DNA from 4 places in the Erwinia sp. AK-PDG3-5 genome. Region 1 is predicted to be linked to each of the others. Evidence: predicted binding sites of a transcription regulator. Region 1 holds the regulator's gene; each other region holds the start of a gene.
What was found. The regulator Fur, encoded in region 1, represses iron uptake genes when iron is present. The targets are predictions, from matches to a motif close to ATAATAATGAGAACNACTATCAA.
Positions count from the first base shown of each region.

Region 2: AC1UKS_RS06460 (Nramp family divalent metal transporter) is a predicted target of Fur. The motif match lies at 1,720-1,742, and genes of this name have one in related genera.
Region 3: fhuF (siderophore-iron reductase FhuF) is a predicted target of Fur. The motif match lies at 1,373-1,395, and genes of this name have one in related genera.
Region 4: AC1UKS_RS03815 (TonB-dependent receptor domain-containing protein) is a predicted target of Fur. The motif match lies at 2,254-2,276, and genes of this name have one in related genera.

Region 1 is NZ_CM165967.1:3,319,156-3,322,785, forward strand. Features, by position in the region: gene ybfF (esterase) at 1-278, shown strand, start outside; gene ybfE (LexA regulated protein) at 426-707, shown strand; gene fldA (flavodoxin FldA) at 858-1,388, shown strand; gene fur (ferric iron uptake transcriptional regulator) at 1,747-2,190, shown strand; gene AC1UKS_RS15405 (beta-N-acetylhexosaminidase) at 2,251-3,630, opposite strand, start outside.
Region 2 is NZ_CM165967.1:1,408,582-1,412,211, forward strand. Features, by position in the region: gene AC1UKS_RS06450 (LLM class flavin-dependent oxidoreductase) at 1-163, shown strand, start outside; gene AC1UKS_RS06455 (NupC/NupG family nucleoside CNT transporter) at 223-1,413, opposite strand; gene AC1UKS_RS06460 (Nramp family divalent metal transporter) at 1,778-3,016, shown strand; gene AC1UKS_RS06465 (DUF2502 domain-containing protein) at 3,081-3,440, opposite strand; gene mgrA (L-glyceraldehyde 3-phosphate reductase) at 3,596-3,630, opposite strand, start outside.
Region 3 is NZ_CM165967.1:4,092,046-4,095,675, reverse strand. Features, by position in the region: gene AC1UKS_RS19045 (YbaK/EbsC family protein) at 11-478, opposite strand; gene fhuF (siderophore-iron reductase FhuF) at 551-1,339, opposite strand; gene AC1UKS_RS19035 (GGDEF domain-containing protein) at 1,826-2,926, opposite strand; gene AC1UKS_RS19030 (DUF1435 domain-containing protein) at 3,188-3,472, shown strand; tRNA gene AC1UKS_RS19025 (tRNA-Leu) at 3,623-3,630, opposite strand, start outside.
Region 4 is NZ_CM165967.1:830,846-834,475, reverse strand. Features, by position in the region: gene AC1UKS_RS03815 (TonB-dependent receptor domain-containing protein) at 1-2,129, opposite strand, end outside; gene AC1UKS_RS03810 (Rdx family protein) at 2,393-2,674, shown strand; gene AC1UKS_RS03805 (MFS transporter) at 2,888-3,630, shown strand, end outside.

The DNA.
Region 1 (3,630 bases):
TGAAATCCTTTCAGCAAGGGGAATGGCGGTTTAACGTGCCGGTGCTGTGGCAGTGCTACGATCGGATTATTGGCTGGCAGCCGGTTCCGGCCTGGGAGCATCCCGCGCTGTTTATTCGCGGCGAACGTTCCCCCTACCTGGCCGATGAATATCGTGATGCCCTGCTGGCTCAGTTTCCCAAAGCCCGCGCGCATGTGGTCAACGGTGCCGGACACTGGGTCCATGCCGAGAAACCTGATGCTGTTTTGCGCGCAATCCGCCGTTTTTTTGCGCTGTAAAAACAATTATATCCTGAGATGGCTAAATCATTGTCGTCATGACTTTCGCTGGGGTATGATGGCGCGCTAAAAATCTGTCGCTGCACGAATTTCAGCCGACATCAGGCCTGAACCATCAGAACTCCAGCCTTTCAGTATCACGATTCTATGGCAAAAGAAAACACGGACCGCACCACGATCGATCTGTTCGCAGATGACCGTCGCCCGGGACGACCAAAAACCAATCCGCTGACGCGTGATGAGCAGCTGCGTATCAACAAACGCAACCAGCTCAAGCGCGATAAGGTGCGCGGGCTGAAGCGCGTTGAACTGAAAATGAACAGTGACGCGGTTGATGCTCTGAACCAGCTTGCCGAGCAGCGTAATATGAGCCGCAGCGAGCTGATTGAAGAAATGGTCATGGCGCAGTTGGCCGATCGGGACCGCTGAACAGGCGCTTTCAGCCCCCCCCGGTGAAGCACAAAGCGACAAAAGCAGGCGGATTACTCATTTATCCCCCTGTAGCTGTCTGCTATCATTGCCGGTATCTGTAATAAGCAGCCTTTACCCTATCAATACGTTTCAAGAGGTTAGTAAGTCATGGCAATCGTAGGCATTTTCTTTGGCAGCGATACGGGCAATACAGAAAACATTGCAAAAGTGATCCAAAAGCAGCTCGGTAAAGAGGTGGCTGAAGTTCATGATATCGCTAAAAGCAGCAAAGAAGACCTTGAAGCCTTTGATATTCTGCTGCTCGGTATCCCAACCTGGTACTACGGCGAAGCGCAGTGCGACTGGGATGATTTCTTCCCGACGTTGGAAGAAATTGATTTCAACGGCAAGCTTGTTGCGCTGTTCGGCTGTGGCGATCAGGAAGATTACGCTGAGTACTTCTGTGACGCGATGGGCACCATCCGCGACATTATTGAGCCTAAAGGCGCGGTGATCGTCGGCCACTGGCCAACTGAAGGCTACCATTTTGAAGCCTCGAAAGGGCTGGCGGATGATAAGCACTTCCTCGGTCTGGCTATTGACGAAGATCGTCAGCCAGAACTCACCAGTGAGCGCACCGAGCAGTGGGTCAAACAGATTTATGACGAGCTCCAGCTGAAAGAAATCCTGGAAGCGTAATCAGACCGGCCTGATTGGGAGGTATCTCACATCAGGCCAGTGGTTTTTTCTATAGAAGTAATAGACACATTTTTGTAACTTTCATCTGCAAATCTGTAAAATATCGCCATCGGTCACCCGCTTTCTCAGCGCCTTTCGCTCTAATAGCGACTATGATGAGGCAGAGCGAAATGTTAGCCCAACCGCTTGCTCTCACGGACGTAACGACTCTTCTCCTTACCTCCCTTGATTGAGATGCATCAGCGGTGTTCATTTCGAAATATCAGTTCTATAATGAGACGTTTGGCTTTTCGCGACGACCGATGTTCAGGGCTTTTCAGCCACAAAGTGACTAGCAAAGTAACAGGACAATATCCGCATGACTGACAATAACACCGCATTAAAGAAGGCCGGCCTGAAAGTCACGCTTCCACGACTTAAAATTCTGGAAGTACTTCAGGAACCTGAGGGCCATCACGTCAGTGCGGAAGACTTGTATAAGCGTCTGATTGACATGGGCGAAGAGATTGGTCTGGCGACGGTTTACCGCGTTCTTAACCAATTTGATGATGCCGGGATCGTTACCCGTCATAATTTCGAAGGTGGTAAATCCGTTTTCGAACTGACTCAGCAGCATCACCACGATCATCTGATTTGCCTGGATTGTGGCAAGGTGATCGAGTTCCGTGATGAAAACATCGAAGCTCGCCAGCGTGATATTGCCACGCGCCACGGCATCAAACTCAGTAACCACAGCCTGTACCTTTATGGTCACTGCTCAACCGGTGACTGCCGTGAAGATGAGACGCTGCACGACAAGTAATCTACACTAACAGCAAAAAACCGGTGATCTTTCACCGGTTTTTTTTTGCCTGTAGACCCGTTACAGCGTTTCCGTCCGGCTGACGCGCAGACCATCAGGACTGCGCGTACGCAGCAAAACCTTACCCGCCGCCGCCGGCGGTTGATCCGCCTGCCACTGCTGCCAGGTCGCCCCTTCGTCCAGGCTGTACTCAACGGCTAAGCCCGGTAACTCGGTATTGACCATCAGCTTCCCGTCCTGCACCACCCCACCGGGTATCGGCAAGCGATAGGCAATGCCGGCTTTATCCAGTTTTGCCAACTCATGTTGCCCCAGAAGATTGGCAAACCGCTGCCAGTCCTTCAGCTGAGCCTGCTGGTCAACAAAGCGAGTTTTGCCGCCGGTATACTCTTTGCCGGCTTTATAATCCTGCTCCCAGGCTGCGCGGTGCCAGGCGCGTTCAGCCACGGAAAGAATGCGAGGGAAAAGCTTGTACTCCACCTGCGCGTCGGTACGGGTGGTTTCACTCCACAGTTGAGCGGAGATGCCGTGAGCGCCGGGCCAGGGCTTGTCAGTTTTAGCCGTGAAGGGTTTGCCGTCGCGATCGACGGAAGTCTCGGCGTTTTGTGGCAAGTTATCCGGCGCGAAGTGGAAGATTTTTCGTTCATCGGTAAAGCGTGTTCCCCAGTAGTATCCCCGCTCCAGCGGATTCACCTCGGCAGGAAAATCGAGATACAGGTAATCCGGATTGGAGACGATCACGTCATAACCTTTGCTTGCCCAGTCATTGGCAGAATCAAAACCGCCCCAAAACAGCGTATCCCAGAAGTTGACCGCAACCCTGTCCGTTGCAAAGGCTTTGGCATTTATAGCGTCTTTAATACCATCCTGCCAGGCGTGCATCTTGCCGATACCGTGTGCCTTAACCTGCTTGCTGACGTTTAGGGCAAAGTCGCTCGGCAGATGATCCAGGTCTTCGATCTTTCCTTCTTCAATCATCACCTGGCAGACCTGAGATTTTGCCCACGGCTTATCTTGCTGGCTTAAGTCCAGTAAACCGGTGCCTGCAACGGGAGTGTTCTTATCCGAATAGCCGGATCCTAAGCGAATATTTTTGGCTTCATCCCCGCCGAAATGCCAGGTCTTCAGCGGCTGTCCGGCGGCGTTATGCATCGCCTGAATTTCACCTATCACCTTATCGGTAAAGCGTAACGAAGAGCTCAGGCACGGATTGAGATAGCTGGTGCGATCGTAAAGCTGCACGGAGGTGGTGTTGGAATTGTCGCTGGGATCAAGCAGGCGGAATTCATTGGCTTCTTTTTCCTGACCGGCATTGAACAAGCGATCGTAACGCGCTTCCATCGAGATTACCGCTGCCCGGGCGTGGGCCGGCATATCGATTTCCGGGATGACCTGAATGCCGCGCGCATCAGCATACTTTACAATATCGATATACTGCTG
Region 2 (3,630 bases), 1.9 Mb from region 1:
CTGCGACGGTTTCGTGCTGATGCCCGCCGATATGCCGGCCTCGTTGAATAACTTTGCTAAACGGGTCATCCCGGAACTGCAAAAGCGCGGTGCCTTCAGGCAGGGCTATCAGGGAACCACATTGCGCGACCATCTGGATTTACCGCTGGTCACGCCTCGCTGAACGGCGAGTGAAAAAAAAGGCGAACCCATCACAGGTTCGCCTTTTTTCGTTCTGGCGTGTTACCAGGCCAGCACTAATCCTGCAATGGAAGCAGACAGCACGCTCACCAGCGTTGATCCGTACAGCAGTTTCAGGCCGAAGCGGGAAACCACGTTACCTTGCTCTTCGTGCAGGCCTTTGATCGCGCCTGCCACAATCCCGATAGACGAGAAGTTCGCAAAAGAGACCAGGAACACGGAGAGGATGCCGACGCCGCGTGGTGACAGTTCAGCCGCCACTTTCTGCAGATCCATCATCGCCACAAACTCGTTAGAAACCAGTTTGGTTGCCATGATGCTGCCCACTTTCAGCGCTTCACCTGCTGGCACGCCCATAACCCAGGCAAACGGGTAGAAGACGTAACCCAGCACCCCCTGGAAGCTGATGCCGAAGACAAAATCGAACAGGGCATTAATCGCTGAAATAAGCGCAATAAAGCCAATCAGCATCGCCGCGACGATCACCGCCACTTTGAAACCGGCCAGGATGTATTCACCCAGCATCTCAAAGAAGCTCTGCCCTTTGTGCAGATCGCCCAGCGTCAATTCTTCTTCGCTGTCGACGCTGTACGGGTTGATGATCGACAGCACAATAAAGGTGCTGAACATGTTCAGTACCAGCGCGGCCACCACGTATTTCGGATCAATCATGGTCATGTACGCGCCCACAATTGACATTGATACGGTAGACATCGCCGTTGCCGCCATGGTGTACATGCGGCGCTGAGACATTTTTCCAAGGATATCTTTGTAGGCAATGAAGTTCTCTGACTGACCTAAAATCAGCGAGCTCACGGCGTTAAAAGATTCCAGCTTGCCCATGCCGTTGATTTTTGACAGCACGGTACCGATGGCGCGAATCACAATCGGCAGGATACGGAAGTGCTGCAAAATCCCGATCAGCGCAGATATAAACACGATAGGGCAAAGAACATTGAGCCAGAAGAATGCCAGGCCTTTATCACTCATGTTGCCGAAAACGAAATTAGTCCCTTGTGCTGCATAGCTCAGCAATTTGTCGAACAGACCCGCAAACCCTTTAACGAAGCCAAGACCCACTTCAGAGTTAAGGAAGAACCACGCAAGCAGCACTTCGATAACCAGAAGCTGTATAATAAAACGTACGCGGATGTTTTTCCGATCGGTGCTAACCAGTAAGGCCAGCACGGCTACCATCACCAGCGCCAAAGCAAAATGAAAAATGCCTGACATGTGTGCTCCATTTTTGAAGGATGTTATATTTCGCTGCACATTCTATGTAACAAGAAACTGAAAAACGAGATCTAGAACACAATATAACAATTACCTATCACCCTTCCCGACAGAATCCCCTGATTGATCACATCCTGATACTGTTTAAAAAAACACCCCACGCATCGGAAGGTTAAGCTTTTACCGGCGCACGAAAAGTGATTGCTCATTTTTTAGCTATGGAGTAGTTTGAAATCAAGGTATAGCCTTTGCTATATTTCTTAGTACTGGCTATCAGAGCGATATGCAAAACCCATTCAAATGCGCTTGATAATCATTATCATTTAAAAGACAATGATCTCTTCAGGTGTTTAGGGGAATAACTATGTTTGAAGGCCGCACAGTAGAACAAACGGTTCGCGGATCGCGCAAAATCAAATTTGCGTTGATGGGCCCTGCGTTTATCGCGGCTATCGGTTATATCGATCCCGGCAATTTTGCCACCAATATTCAGGCCGGCGCCTCTTATGGCTACACGCTGCTGTGGGTGGTGGTGTGGGCCAACATTATGGCGATGGTGATCCAGCTGATGTCTGCCAAACTCGGCATCGCCACCGGGAAAAACCTCGCTGAACATATCCGCGATCGGTTTCCGCGTCCGGCGGTCTGGTTTTACTGGGTTCAGGCCGAGATCATTGCTATGGCCACCGACCTGGCGGAATTTATCGGGGCGGCGATTGGCTTTAAGCTGATTTTCGGCGTCAGCCTGCTGCAGGGCGCGGTGCTCACCGGCGTGGTCACCTTCCTAATCCTGATGCTGCAAAGCCACGGTAAAAAGCCGCTGGAACTGGTGATTGGTGGCCTGCTGCTGTTTGTCGCGGCGGCCTACGTCATTGAACTGTTCTTCTCACAGCCAAAAATTACCGATTTGATGCAGGGGCTGGCCGTGCCTTCGCTGCCAACCGCCGATGCGGTGTTACTGGCGGCGGGCGTGCTGGGCGCGACAATTATGCCGCACGTGATCTACCTGCACTCCTCGTTAACGCAAAATCCCGACGGCGGCTCGCGTGAACAACGCTACTCGTCAACCAAGCTGGATGTAGCGATTGCGATGACCATTGCTGGCTTCGTTAATCTGGCGATGATGGCCACGGCGGCGGCGGCGTTCCACTTTAGCGGTCATACCGGCATTGCCGATCTGGATCAGGCTTACCTGACGCTGGACCCATTGCTGGGTCGCGCAGCGGCTCTGGTGTTTGGTCTGAGCCTGCTGGCGGCCGGACTCTCTTCCACCGTGGTGGGCACTATGGCCGGTCAGGTGGTGATGCAGGGCTTCGTCCATATTCACATTCCGATTCTGGTACGCCGCGTGGTGACCATGCTGCCTTCCTTTATCGTGATCCTTGCCGGATGGGAGCCGACACGTATCCTGGTGATGAGCCAGGTGCTGCTGAGCTTCGGTATCGCGCTGGCGTTAATCCCGCTGCTGACCTTTACCGGCAACCGCGAGCTGATGGGCGATATGGTAAACTCGCGCCCGATGCAGCTGGCAGGCAAGGTGATTGTGCTGGTGGTGGTAGCGCTGAATCTGTATCTGCTGGTGGCGATGGCCATGGGGTTGTAAGCCGACTTCATTACTGTGCAGGCGATAAAAAAGCCGACCTGAGCAGGCCGGCTTTTTTGATCGCTTAATGGCGATGATCGTGGTCGTGATGGCGCTCTCTTTCATGATGACGGTATTCGCGATGACGTTCGCGATCGTGCCATCTGCGTTCCCGCTCCCATTCGTGACGGCGGCGCATCTCTTCATGCCTGCGCCACTGCTCGTGTCGCCACCAGCGGCCTTCATCATAACGGTAGTTGCTGCGCCAGTAGTGCCCATCGCGCCAGCGGCCGCCGTCCCAGTAATTACCGCGCGGATCGCGGTCACCAATATGTAACGAGACGCCAGGAGCTAAGGTGATATTTGCGTTGTCAGCCTGCGCTGTGTGCATTGCCAACGGGGATAAACTTGCCACTAAGGTGGCAACAAGTAATAAACGTTTCATTGGATCTCCTTATCAACGGCTCACCTGCTCCGCTGTGCAGCCAAGATTATAAAGAGTTTGCTGCCGTTTCGCCTGGGAGATTCCGAAAAACTGCCTGCCGGGGGGATTTGAGATTTATCTGGAGAGATCCCGCCGCAGGGCGCGGCGGGACGGGTTTAGCCGAGGATGCTGCTGATTTTTTGCAGTTCAG
Region 3 (3,630 bases), 770 kb from region 1:
TTTGTTGCCGTCAGGCAGGGATCTCGCAGACGTCGACCCATTTGGCGTCGGTCAGTTGCGCCAGCATCTCGGGCGAAATACGCACCGCACTGTTAATCGATCCGGCTGCAGGCAGCACTTCTTCATAACGCTTCAGCGAGATATCGCACAGGATCTGTAAAGGGGTTTCCAGCCCGAACGGGCAGACGCCGCCGACCGGATGACCGGTCCAGTTCACCACTTCATCGGTGCTGAGCATGCGCGCTTTGGCACCCAGCGTCGCTTTCAGCTTACGGTTATCCAGGCGGGCATCGCCGCGAGTCACAATTAATACCACCCGATCTTTCACCTTCAGCGACAGGGTTTTGGCAATCTGGCCAGGCTCCACATGGTGCGCCCGTGCCGCCAGAGCGACCGTTGCCGTGCTCTCGGCCAGCTCGATAATGCCAATATCAGGGGCGCGCTCGGCAAAAAACTGCCGTACAGACTCCAGGCTCATGCTTTTCTCCCACATAACGAAGCGCATAAAGTTGCCACAGAGCAGACTGACTGTAAACGGGAAGGCGTTAATTTAGCTTAGCGTGCAGTTTCCGCAGCGCTCAACGTCCGGCAGGCGATAGCGCTGGCAGCAGGTACGTCGCTGCATTTCACCGTCGCGCGGGAGCATGGTGCGATAGAAAGGGTTGTCGGAACCGTCCAGCAGGGTTTTGCTGAAGAAGAAGGCGTGTTCGAGTTCGGCGTGCAGCGATTTGCCCAGCAGAGGAGCCAGTTCACCGAGGAACCAGTGCACGGCGAAGCCGGTGTTGTTCCAGATAAGCTTGCCGTTGATATCACCGTGCTGCTCGATGGCGCGCACCGCCGGGATCAGATGCTGGTGGATCAGGCGATCCATACGACGTTGTGGGCTCAGGAAACGGGCTTCTTCATCTTCGCGCACGTCAAACCAGAAGGTTGCCGGGCGGCCGGTTTCATGGAACTCAACGTGGCAATGCTCGGGTGAGCAATCCAGCGGGCGGTTTTCAATCAGCAGTGCCATCATCATCGGCGGCAGCACCAGGCCGAAATACCACTGCGCCCACAGCGATTGCAGCGGCTTGTTTTCGCGTTCCATCTCGCCATGCTCACGGTAGATATAGTCACCGTACTGCGCGTTAAGGCGGCCGAAATTCTCCGGTGTCGACCAGCGGTCCAGCGTCATGCTGCTGGCGGGCGCTTCTTCCCCCAGCTTCACGCTATCCAGGAAATAAGCACGGTGTTCACTGAACAAGGCGCGCAGCGAAGACGCCAGCGAACGATTGCTCTGCAAAAAGATCAGCGGATGTGAACCATACTCAACTGCCTGACGGACGATGGTGGCCATGGGATTTCCAGCGTAAACCGAATACAAAAACAAATGATAATCGTTCTTGATTCTATCTGAGGCCATACGCACAAACAAGCAGCAAATTGTGCGCCGGGGCTTGAAGGCAATCGATAAGAAATCTGGCTGAATTTTGAGCGTATTGGCCGTAATAACAGCAGGGATTACGGGGGCAAGAAAAAACAGGCATAGTGCAACGTTGGAATAGCGGCTTATTCCATAAGCGGGGCATTAGCCAGAACGGTAGAGTTAATTCCAATTACAGGGAATAGCAATGGCTGGGTTATTTCCTGTGATCACCTTCGCTGGAAAATACATTATTGTCGTTTTTTATTAACAACAATTTTTCATTCATCGGCTTAATGTATGAATAATAAATCCGGCAGTGATTATGCCAAATAAACCCGTCAGGCCTGGGATTTGTATTAAGGAGAGCGATAAATTAATTCAAAGTATTGGCCCGGGCGTCCGGGCCAGTTAAAAACATCACATTGCGTCTGCGGGGTGGGAAAGCGGACTTTTAGTTATGTCTTCAAAAGAGAGGATCGTATTACGTCCACGACCTTTTGCCAGATATAGCGCACGGTCGGCATTGGCCAGCGCCGCATCGAAATCATCCTCGATTAAGGGCGCAAACCCCGCGCTGATGGTGACGTGGGTAGCGACCCGGTCATTAAACAAATGCGGGATCTCCAGGTTCAGCACGTACTGGCGAATGCGCTCCGACAGCTTGCGGGCAATCGATTCATTGACGTTGGTCAGCAGCACCAGAAACTCTTCGCCGCCATAGCGGGTCACGATGTCCCTTGAACGCACCGCATCCCGAATCGCCACCGAGACGCGCGCCAACGCCTGATCGCCCATCGCATGGCCGTAGTTATCGTTGTAGGCCTTGAAGTTATCGATATCCAGCAGCAGCACGAAATGGCTGCCCGCGTGGTTCTCGAGGATGTTCTCCAGCCGGTTTTTCAGCCCACGGCGATTGTACAGGCCGGTCAACGGATCGAGCATGCTAAGGTCGCTGTAGGTCTCTTTCTCTTCATACAGCTGCCGCATCAGGCGCAGGGTAAAGTTGTCCCTACGGCGCTGCATCAGGTGGTGCAAGGTAAAGCCAATCAACGGTAGCGCAATGGTAAACAGGATCAGCAGCGTGTTCTGCCCGTGGTCCAGCACCAACACCGCGACGGAAGGCGGAGCCGTATGCAGACAAAATGCCAGCAGATGGTCGCCCAGCGCGATGGCACTGATAAAAAACACGCTAATCAGACTGATTACTAAAAAGCTGCCGTCGAAATAAAATACCGTTTCGTACTTATCGTAAATTTGCCATGTCCACAGCAAGCCGGTAATTACCGCGACCAGATTTAATATCGGAAATTTCCCTGACGGCTTTAAAATCATCCACGCGATTATCACCGCACAAAATAGTGCGATGGCAACCGTGGGAATTGAAAACTGAACCTGTCCCAGTTTCCCTTTAGTGCTACATAAACAAAATAAAGACGTTGCTGTGTTTAAAAAGAGAAAGAGCATCAGCGACAGCCGATGCTTGCTGTTAAGCAATTCATCATAGCTTTGTAATTTCATTATTTTCTACTCGTGACTGCAATGAATAAACCCGCACCATTAACCTAAATTGGCGGACTACATTCGCGCGTGGAATAGTTTCTTTCTGTTATTATTTGGAATTTCTTAATAGTGAACGTGGCCAATTTACCACTTAACATTCGGAGTGTCATCAGCGCGGGAAAAGTTTCAACAGCGGCACGGTAAATTATGCTGCAAAGTGATAAATATTCTTATATGCTATTGGTAATCATTATCATTTGAAAAGGTGTGGGTACGACAATGCTGATAGCAATGGTCACCGCATGTGGACTTTGGGGGGTAAGCTGGATGTTCGGAAAAAAACTGGATAGCGCCTGGGGCGTGTTGCTGCCCTGTGCAGTGATGCCGCTTATCGCCCTGATGAAACTGTCATTCAGCGAATGGCGGGTGATCATGGTGATTGCGCTGTTGGCCACCGTGGCGATGCTCTATCACAAACGGCTGCGTCACTACCTGCTGTTACCTTCCTGCCTGGCACTGGCGGGCGGCATGGCGGCCATATCCGTCAATTTCGGCATGCTTTAACACAGCAGGGGACGGTGAGTCGCAAAGCAATAGCGGATCGAACAGATGACAAACGGATTGCAGCGTGAACACAGAAAGTGATTCAGAGAAAGGCCGTGCAGAGATAATCGGGGGGATGATGCAGAGAAAAGCAGTCAGCCAGTTTCAACGTGGTGCGA
Region 4 (3,630 bases), 2.3 Mb from region 1:
CTTTCACGGTTGGTGGCGGTGGCCTGCTTCCCTTTCACAAAGGTGGCGGTCACAGCGGCACCATAGCGTTTGGCCGGATCGTCCCAGGCCACGCCTACAATGGCTTTCATTGGCGCGACGCTGTCCAGATCGACATAGCTGTCGCCGGAGTAGCTGGACTTCGATTTACCTTCGCTGTAACCCAGTGCGAAGGTGGCGCTCAGGCCGTTAACCTGTTCAAACCAGGTGCCAAAGTTCACTTTGGTGGTCACTTCACCGCCATAGATATAGGCCTTATCGCGGTTTTCTGCCTGGTAAACAGTGTAGATATTGGACGGCACGTTGGTAAAGCGGGCAGGGCTGCCGGCGCGGGTATAACGCGTATAGGCAATAAAGTTTTCGTAGGTGTTGTAGAACACGGCGGTTTTCAGCGTGATGCCATCCACCACCTGCCCTTTCATGCCCCATTCCAGGTTGTTACTGGTTTCGGTTTTCAGATCGCTGTTACCAATCAACGCGTACTGCGCGGTACCGGCATAGCTTGAACCGAGATTCCACGAGCCGTACAGCTGGCTGGCGTTAGGGAATTGCGCGCCGCGCTTGTATTGAACATAGGTCATCAGCGATGGCGTAATGTCGTAGTTGAAGCTCAACGATGGCAGAACCTGGGTATCCGAATTCTCTTTGCCATACAGAGTGTTCAGTTCGGACTCGTCCAGCACGGTGCTGCCGGTGGTCAGGCTGGAGAGGTTCTGTGGCTTGGTGGTCTGATGCGCCACACGCACGCCCGGCACGATAGAGAAGCCATGACCATCCAGATCGAACTGGATCGCATCCTGCACAAAGGCACCCAGCGCATAGCTGCGGCTGTCGGACTCCGGCTGCATGATCACCGACCAGGCGCTTGGGGTCGGATCCTCACGGAATGGACGCTTCGTCTCGGTAATGCGGCCGTTCAGACCGGCACTCAACTCATGGCGACCCAGCGCCTTGCTCAGCTGGGTTTCGAAGCCGTAAGTATCCACATCGTAGTTCGAGTAAACGCGCTCTTTGCTGCTGGTGCTGATTGGCATCCAGGTATTGTCGTGCGCCTGGGTCTGCTGGTAATAGACTTTATTGCTAAGGGAATCGATAAACGCATTGGCTGGCGTCCACTCATCCTTCAGGCTGACGCCCCAGCGGCGGGTATTACTCTGCTGTTGCGAGGTGCCGAGAATGCTGCTGCCCGCCGAGTTCCAGGTGTCGTAATGGGTGTGGTTGGTCTTGTCGTAATAATCGACGGTACCGGTCAGCTTGTGCTCGTCATTCGGCTGCCAGATCGCCGAGGTCATCAACGCGTTGGAGTGCCAGTTGGCCGGATAGGCATCGATGGTGCCGCTGTTATTACGGGTTTGCTGGCCATCACGGCGGCTGTAAACAAACACGCCCCGCAGCGTTTCGTCGCCGGCGGCGGCGGTAATGCCGTTATGCCAGCTGCGGTTGGCCGAGTCGTAATCAGACTGATAACCAAAGTAGGTGGCTTTGTACGGCGACAGGTAATCGTCGGCGGATTTCGGCTGGAAGGAGACCGCGCCGCCAATGGCGGTATTGGCCGTCGCCGTTGAGGTTGCACCGGATTCAATGTCTACCTGACCGTACATATAGGGATCGAGATAGTCACGGCCAATGCCGAAGGTGTTTAATCCGGCGCGGCTGACGTAGCTGCGGCCGGTGGCATCCGGCTGCGGAATGCCGTCCACATCCAGTCCCACCCGGTTGCTTTCCAGACCACGAATGTTGTAGCCGGTATAGCCGCTGCGGTCGAAGCCGCTTTTGCCTGCGGACGATCCGCCGCTGACGCCGGTGGCGCTGATTAACGGCTCATAGCGCATCACCGAGCCAAAGTCGTTGGTGCCCTTTTGCTGCATTTCTGCGGCGGTGATGGTGGTTTTGCTGCCCGCCTGTTTTTCCGGTTCGGGCGCGGTGACCGTCATAACAGCTTCCGACTGGCTTTTCTTGCCGGAGATCGCCAGCGGCGTGCCAGAGGTGCTGGCTTCAGGAAGTGGTGCGGTGGTGCGTGTTTCAGCAGCGATGCTAAAACCGGTGGTAACCAGCGTGCCGAACAGCACGGACTTCTGGATAAAGCCCTGAGAATTGAAAGATTTGCGCATTTAGTAAGCCTTTATTCTTTATTAGTATCGACTCATACATTGCGGCCGCAATCCAACAAGATTGCGAAAACTCCATACGCATCCGGCGCTATGTAGGTCATTCCATGACGACTGCCAAATGCGAATGATAATGAGATCGATTCTCTATATCAACAACCTCCACAATTAATTCACAATGTAAATAAAGCGTCAGCAACGCCCACTTGACAGTGAAGCAATCGACGCCGGAAGATGATCGCCTGTTTTTAGAGAAGGACATCGCAATGAAAACCGCTCCTGCCATCACCATTCACTACTGCTCGCAGTGCAACTGGCTGCTGCGTGCCGGCTGGATGGCGCAAGAATTACTGCATACGTTCAGCACCGATTTAGCCTCGGTAAGCCTGGTACCCGGCACCGGCGGCATTTATCAGATCTTGATTGATGAGCACATTATCTGGGACCGTAAAGCCGACGGCGGATTCCCGGAAGCCAAAGAGTTGAAGCAGCGCGTGCGGAACTTCTGCTTCCCGGAGCGGGAACTGGGACATATCGACACGAAATAACCCCTGCGCGGGCGGCGTCCTCCTTGTGTCATCCGGCGGCTTCACGCTAAACTTAGCGCCGCATCACTGCCCTTGCTGGCAGAAAGATGACACAAGGGCCGGAACAGGCCCGATAACAAGAAACACCCCTCACTTACCTGCCCTGCCTGAAGACCTGCGCTCCCGCCTGTGGCTGGAGTAACTTCTCATCGTTAATTAAGTGCACCCTTTTCTATGGATACGTTAGATTCAGCTACACCCGTGCGTGGCGTCGGCCCGCTGCTCTTTTCCCTTGCGCTGGGCGCCTTTGCCATCGGCCTGAGTGAGTTCGTGATTATGGGACTGCTGCCGCAGGTTTCCAGCGCGATGAACGTCAGCCTGGCGGAAGGCAGCAAATTTATCAGCTACTACGCGCTCGGCGTGGTGGTTGGCGCCCCGCTGTTTTCCCTCAGCACCGCGCGCTTGTGCCGTAAACATCAGCTGATGATTTTCATCTCGCTGTTTTTGGTCGGCAACCTCAGCAGCATGCTGGCCAGCAATGCGCATATGCTGGTTATTTCCCGCTTCCTGAGCGGGCTGCCGCATGGTGCTTTCCTTGGCGTAGCCGCGCTGGCTGCGGCGTCACTGGTGGAAGAGAATCGCCGTGGACAGGCGGTGGGCAGAGTGATGTTGGGCCTGACGCTGGCGTCATTGCTGGGTAACCCGGCGGCGACCATGCTCGGCGAACACCTCGACTGGCGCTGGGCATTTGCCTGCGTCTCGGTGCTGACCGTGATTGATGCGCTGCTGATCTACAAGCTGTTCCCGGTGCAGAAAGAGCGGGAGCAGAGCTCGCCGTTGAAAGAGATCCGTGGCCTGGCGAACCTGCGCCTGTGGTTAACGCTGGGGATTGCGGCGATTGGCTTTGGCGGCATGTTTGCGGTGATCAGCTATATCACGCCAATCCTGACCATGGCGGCGCATCTCTCCACCTTCTG